Regions from separate parts of the Microbacterium sp. NPDC076768 genome, predicted to be linked through region 2. Evidence: riboswitches for the same ligand, from Rfam matches in the RefSeq annotation. Region 2 holds a riboswitch; the other holds the start of a gene.

Region 1 (3,401 bases), on a different contig from region 2:
GAGGGCGTCACCACCGTGATGTCGGACAGGCCACGTTCGCTCAGCCAGATATCGGCGGCGGCAGCGAACTCCCAGTCGGCTCCCCAGATCTCGGAAACGAGCCTGTCGATGTAGTTGTTGGCAGAGCCCATGAGGGTTCCCTGCAACAGTTGGTACTCAGTCAGCACGCCGTCTACTGGCACATCGAGGGCGGACTCGTTGTTTCGCCGATAGTCCCAGTACTCCACACTGTCGCCGTAGTCGAAGGTGAACTCCGGGCCCTGCTCGCCCAACGCGAGCGGCATCCGGTCCAGCACCATCAGGGCGCTGACGACTTTGGTAATGCTGGCGATACTGACCTGTTCGGTGGTCGACGCGGCGGTGCTCAGTCCAGCGATGCCAGCTGCGGCACTGCCTTCGGTCGGCCACGTGATGGTTGACGCAGCGGCCGGAACAGTTTCGAACTCGACGGACTGCACCGTTGGTGCCACCTCGTGCAGCGGCCAGAGCATTGTCGAGCCCGTATAGGCAACGAAGATTCCGACCAACGTCGCGAGCGGCACCAAAATGCCAGGACGAGTGATTGCTGGCCGCAGCGGTGCACCCTGCAACAGATTCCCCGCCTGCTCTCTTCTCGACTTCGCGTCTATTGACGCGGGAGGCGTGTGCTCGGCAATCGCCGCAGGATCGACCCAGGTCAGCGCCGTGGCAGGAGTCTTCTCATCAGCCCACTCTGCTTCGTCAGCGTCAGCGTCAGCGTCAGCACCTGCTGCATCTGCCTCTGCATCTGCCTCTGCATCTGCCTCTGCATCTGCCTCTGCCTCTGCCTCTGCATCGGCTTCTGCGGTTGCCTCTGTGTCGGTCTCTGTGTCGGTCTCTGTGTCGGCCTCAGCGTCGGCGTCGGGAGCCACGTCGGCGTCGGCGAGCGCGGTCGTGTCGTCGGCGGGGGGTGAAGCGGTCACTTGCTTACGGTACCTAATTCCCGGCGTGTTGCGCGCCCTGCCGTCCGTCGCGCCGGAGTGTCGCCAGCCGGTAAGCTCTTTCACACAACCACGGGAGTCCGGCGAGCCGGGCTGAGAGGGAGCGATTCGCGCTTCGACCGTCGAACCTGATCTGGGTAATGCCAGCGCAGGGAGGAGTTCAGATGAGTACGTCTACATCCACGTCTGCCCCCAGCACCGCGAAGGGCGCACAAACACCGCGCGTCTGGCGTTGGCGGGTCGTCGACATCGTCGTCGCGGCCGTTCTCGGTGTCGCGATCGGTCTGGTGTTCTGGGGCTGGAACACCATCGGCTACGCCTGGTTCGGTGCGGCAGATGCCCTGACCCCAGGCCTCGGCGGAATCGCTGTCGGAATCTGGCTACTCGGCGGTGTCGTCGGTGGCCTGGTGATTCGCAAGCCGGGTGCCGCGCTCGTCGTCGAACTTGTCGCGGCGATCGTATCGATGCTGATTGGCAATGTGTGGGGCGTCTCCACCGTGCTCTCCGGTCTGGTGCAGGGCTTGGGGGCTGAGCTCATCTTCGCCCTCTTCTTCTACCGTCGATTCGGTATCGCCGTGGCAGCGCTTGCGGGTGTCGGAGCGGCCGTCGCCGCCTGGGTATTCGAGCTTTTCTACGGCAGCTCGCCCAACATCTTGAAGTCGGTGGAGTTCAACACCATCTACTTGGTCAGTGTCGTTGTCTCCGGTGCGATTCTGGCTGGCGTGGTCGGCTGGTTGCTCGTGCGTGCGCTCGCCGTCACTGGTGCGCTGAACCGCTTCGCCGTCGGGCGAGAGCACGTACGCGAGGTCTGAAGATGAGTTTCGCCGCCCCGGCCCGCGTGCAGGCTGCGGGCTGGGGGTGGCGGTACGCCGGTCGTAAGAAACCCGCTGTCGCCGACGTCACGTTCACCATCGAGCCAGGCGAGCGGGTGCTGCTTCTCGGCGCTTCTGGCGCAGGCAAGTCGACGTTGCTGGCCGGGCTCGCTGGGGTGTTGGGCGATGACGACGAAGGCGAGCGCACTGGCTCGCTCTCGATCGACGGCGCAGCACCCGAGTCGCGTCACGGTCAGGTGGGATTGGTGCTGCAAGATCCGGACGCGGGCATCGTGCTGTCGAAGGTGGGCGATGATGTCGCCTTCGGGTGCGAGAACCTTGGTGTCGCGGCGGACGAAATCCCCGGTCGTGTGGCGGAGGCGCTCGACGCTGTCGGACTGAATGTTCCACTGCAACGCGCCACCAAAGCTCTCTCCGGCGGACAGAAGCAGCGTCTGGTCCTGGCTGGCGTGCTGGCGATGCGTCCGGGTCTGTTGTTGCTTGATGAGCCGACTGCGAACCTTGATCCCGATGGGGTGCGCGAGGTGCGCGCGAGTGTCGAGCAGGCTGTTGAGACAACAGGGGCGACGCTGATCGTCGTCGAGCACCGCACTCCGGTGTGGGTCGACCTCATGACGCGCGTGATCGTGCTCGCCGCCGACGGTGGTCTCCTCGCCGATGGTGCGCCAGAGCGAGTGTTCGCCGAACACGGAGATGCGCTCGCCGATGCAGGGGTGTGGGTGCCGCATCGTGGCGTCGAACTGCCTGTGCTGGAACGCGTGACTGCGCCAGCTGCGCTCACTGCTTCTCGTCTCTCGATTGCGAGAGAATCGGGCGTCGTCGTGCAATCGGGGCTGGAGCTGGAAGTGCCGCGCGCGAACGCGACCGTCATCACCGGGCCTAATGGTGCGGGCAAATCGACGCTCGCACTCACCCTCGCAGGGCTCATTCCTGAGCACGCGGGGGAGGTGCGTTCGGCAACGGAGCTTGCGGGACGCAAAGGCACCCGCCCGATCCGCTGGACCTCGCGAGAACTCCTCACCCGCATCGGCATGGTGTTTCAAGAACCGGAGCACCAGTTCCTCACCCAGACGCTCAGGGATGAGCTCGCCGTCGGCCCGCGTGCGCTCGGGTGGGATGCGGTGAAAACAGCGGGCGTTGTCGACGACCTGCTCGATCGCCTCGGCCTTGCTGCGCTCGCACTCGCGAACCCCTTCACGCTCTCCGGAGGGCAGAAACGGCGACTTTCGGTTGCCACGGTGCTCGCGGGTGCGCCGGAAGTGATCGTGCTCGACGAGCCAACTTTTGGTCAGGACCGCCGCGGATGGATCTCGCTCGTCGCGTTGCTGCAGGAAGAGATCACGCGCGGTCGGTCGATTATCGCTGTCACCCACGACGACGACGTTATTCGGCATCTGGGTGGTCAGCGCATCGCGCTGGGGGCGACATCATGACGACGACCGAGACGGCGCGGAATGTGTGGCTCGATGGCGTCAACCCGGTGACGAAGCTGGTGCTTGCGCTGCTGCTTTCTGTGCCGCTGTTTGCGTCCATCGACATCACGAGCGCGCTGGCGGCGATCGCGCTTCAACTGCTCTGCCTGCCGTTGACCGGACTGCGGCTCACGACG
Region 2 (3,401 bases):
CGATCAACGCATCCGGTGCCTCGTCACCGGTGAGGTGCCCTCCTTTGACGAGCACCATCGCTCCGACTTCGACAGCGAGTTCCTGCGCCGCGGCGATCGCGTCTGGCCACCCGTCAATGTCACGGCCGCACAGCACCGTAAGCTCGGCAAGATTGGGGGTAATCAGGGTCGCACGTCCTAGAAGGCCATGCAGTTCCCGCTCTGCATCCGCATCGAGCAGTCGGTCACCCGAAGTCGCGACCATAACCGGGTCGAGCACGACAATCGAAGGGCGCACAGCGTCAAGCCACTCCCGCACCGTGCGGATGACGTGGGCGTCGGCCAGCATCCCAATCTTCACCGCGTCGACCACGATGTCATCCGACACTGCATCGAGTTGCGTGCGAAGAAACTCCGTCGGGGGAATGTGCACCGCGCGCACACCCTGCGTGTTCTGGGCAGTCAACGCGGTGACGACCGCCATGCCGTACCCTCCATTCGCCGCAATCGACTTGAGGTCGGCCTGGATACCGGCCCCGCCAGATGGATCGCTCCCCGCGATACTCAGCACCCGAGGCACGGCGCACTGGCGCCACCGACGCCGAAACTCCCGTGCTGTCTGTGCGGGGTCTTCCGAGGCGCAGAGCGCAGAGACCACAGCGAGTCCAGCGGCACCCGCCTCACGCAGGCTCTCGGTGTCGTCGATCCCGACCCCGCCGATCGCCACGCACGGGAGTGTGCTGCTGGCCGCGAAGGCTCTGAATCCGTCTACTCCGAGTGGCTCAGGATGATCTGCCTTCGTGGCGGTAGGACGAATAACCCCCACCCCGAGGTAGTCGACGGTGCCGGCGGGGAGTGCCTGCACCGCCGCAAGGTGCGCTGGCGTGTTCGCCGTGAGGCCGATCAGTGCTGTCGGCCCGAGCGCCGCGCGCGCCTGCAGCACCGATGCGTCGCCCTGCCCGAGGTGCACGCCGTCGATTCGTGCACCGCGTGCACGCGCGGCAATCGCGGCATCCAACCGGTCGTTGACAACCAGCAATGCGCGGCCGTCAATCACTCGCGAAAGCGCACACAGCAGCTCGACCGTTTCGGCGTCTGCTGCCTTCTTATCGCGCAGTTGCACGATGCGCACTCCGCCGTCTACGGCTTGGCGAACGGTCTCGATGACACCGCGGTCGCCGCAGAGCGTCGCATCTGTGACGAGATAGAGCGACAGATCAGCGTTCACAGTGCGCCGCCTTCCACACGCGCCGCGGCGATCACGTCTTGAGGGCTCACCGCGGCAAGGGCATCGAGCAGCGCGACGGCGAAGGTTCCTGGACCGGTGGGCGATGTGGCTGCTCGCTCGGCTGCGACCGTATAGACCAGGCTTGCGGAGGCGACAGCGGTAAACGGGTCATGCCCGGTTGTCGTCGCTGCGCCGAGGAAGGCGGCCATGACGGCCCCCAGTGCGCAGCCCCCACCTGTCACCCGGGTCAGCAGCTCGTGTCCATTCGAAATGCAGAGTACCCGTACGCCATCCGTAATGAAGTCAACGGGGCCAGACACAGCAACGACTCCCCCCGTGCGGTGCGCCAACTCGGCAGCAGCATCCACAGCGGCATCTGTCGTGTCGGTCGCATCGACCCCGCGGCCGCCGGCGCTGAGCCCAGCGAGCGCGAGAATCTCCGATGCGTTGCCCCTGATGGCGGTCGGACGCTGCTCGACCAGCTGGTGCGCGAGAGCGGTGCGCACAGGCAAGGCTCCGATGGCGACAGGGTCAAGCACCCACGGCGTACCAGCGGCGGTGGCACCATCCACCGCTTCCAGGCTCGCCGCCCGCTGCTCTGGAGTGGGTGTACCCAGATTGATCAGCAGACCGGAGGCGACGCCGGCGAACATCTCAGCCTCCCCCACGATGTCGACCATCGCTGGAGCGGCACCGAGTGCCAACAGCACGTTGGCGGTGAAGCCCGTCACGACCGCATTGGTGATGCAATGGGTCAGTGGTGGCGTCTCTCTCACCGCCTCAAGCAGGCTCCCGGCAGCGCCAGCAAGGTCGAGTGTGGAATCAGGACGCAGAAAATCGCTCATTGCGACATCCCTTCGCTAGTACGAACTAGATCAGGTTCGACGGGTTTACTCTCAGCCGCGGATGCGGCACCCCGTGTCACTGTTCGAAGTCTAGCGAGCGTCCACCAGAGCTCGTTCCTCCGCTCTGGTGAGTCCGGCACGGCGCACACGGTCCAGACCACGCGTCTGCTCATCGACAAGAACGCGCTGGATGGTTTCCGCAACAGGACGAAGGGATCCGCCGTTCGCATGGAATGCTGCGTTTGAGCGCGTCATGAAGCCTGTCATCTCTGCGGGGAGCCAGAGCGGGAGGGAACGCATTCCGGCCCAATACTTGACGTTCTGACCAAGGAGCCAGTCGTCTTCGGCGACGATCGTGGCGCCCGTGTGTCCGGCGGCGTCGCGGATTGACCCGAGCATCTCTGCGAGCGGAAGCCCATCTCCGATCGCGTTGACCGCGCCGCTCGCTGTTGCAATAACGATGAATGCGGCGAGGTCATCAACGTCGATTACCTGCGTACGCCTCTCCTCAAGCGGAGGCAGCAAGACGGGCTCTGCTCCTGCCCTCATGAACGCCGCTGCCCAGTAGCCGAATCGATCGCTGGGGTCACCGGGGCCGACGATAAGACCGGGGCGCACGATGAGAGCGCGCTCCCCCAGCTTCGCGACGGCGTCCTCAGCCGCAACCTTCTGCGCTGCGTAGTCATATGCGTCGCCAGCGCGGGCCGGATGATGCTGTGCCGATGTCTCGTCCGCCCCCACCGTCTGCTCGTCCGTGTACACCGAAACCGAGGACACGTATGTCCAGCGTGCGACCCGAGCTCCGAGAGCATCGACGGCACGCTCGACATGCGTTGCGTTTGAGGACACGTCAACGACGTGATCCCAATCGCGCTGCGCGAAGCCGTTACAGACCTCGGGAGCACCTCGGTCGCCACACACAAGCGTTGCCCCGTTCGGCGGGCGGTTTTTTCCGCGACCGAGGCACTTCCGCTCAGAGCAGATTAGTCGCGGAGGGCGGCTCCGAAACGTTCTGCCGCAATCTCTACCCCTGCAAGCTTTGCGGCCGTGGCCTCTGCCGCGGTGAGAGTGCGATCATCGGCGCGGAAACGCAGCGCAAACGTCAGGCTCTTCGAGCCTTCAGGTACGCCCTCACCACGGTAGTCGTCCACCAGACGCAGCGACTCAAGCAGTGCGCCAGCACCCTCCGTGAGCGCCTCCTTCACAGCCGAGGCAGGAACATCTGCCGAAAGGGTGAGCGAGACGTCCTGAGTGGCCGCGGGGAACGTCGACAGAGACGCGGCGACAACGCGGTCACCCGCGAGCGTCAAAATGCGATCGAGGTCGAGTTCCAGCACCGTCGCGCGACC

What was found. Region 2 has a riboswitch for thiamine pyrophosphate ahead of thiM (hydroxyethylthiazole kinase). Riboswitches for the same ligand answer to the same signal wherever they lie in the genome.
Region 1: another riboswitch for thiamine pyrophosphate. It lies ahead of AB0O87_RS01655 (ECF transporter S component); the one in region 2 lies ahead of thiM (hydroxyethylthiazole kinase).

What each region holds. Positions count from the first base shown of each region.
Region 1 is NZ_JBFBMU010000001.1:312,757-316,157, reverse strand. Features, by position in the region: gene AB0O87_RS01660 (D-alanyl-D-alanine carboxypeptidase) at 1-941, opposite strand, end outside; TPP riboswitch at 1,022-1,133, shown strand; gene AB0O87_RS01655 (ECF transporter S component) at 1,124-1,771, shown strand; gene AB0O87_RS01650 (ABC transporter ATP-binding protein) at 1,774-3,225, shown strand; gene AB0O87_RS01645 (energy-coupling factor transporter transmembrane component T) at 3,222-3,401, shown strand, end outside.
Region 2 is NZ_JBFBMU010000003.1:407,366-410,766, reverse strand. Features, by position in the region: gene AB0O87_RS14165 (bifunctional hydroxymethylpyrimidine kinase/phosphomethylpyrimidine kinase) at 1-1,207, opposite strand, end outside; gene thiM (hydroxyethylthiazole kinase) at 1,204-2,052, opposite strand; TPP riboswitch at 2,043-2,136, opposite strand; gene AB0O87_RS14155 (NAD-dependent epimerase/dehydratase family protein) at 2,143-2,901, opposite strand; gene pheT (phenylalanine--tRNA ligase subunit beta) at 3,036-3,401, opposite strand, start outside.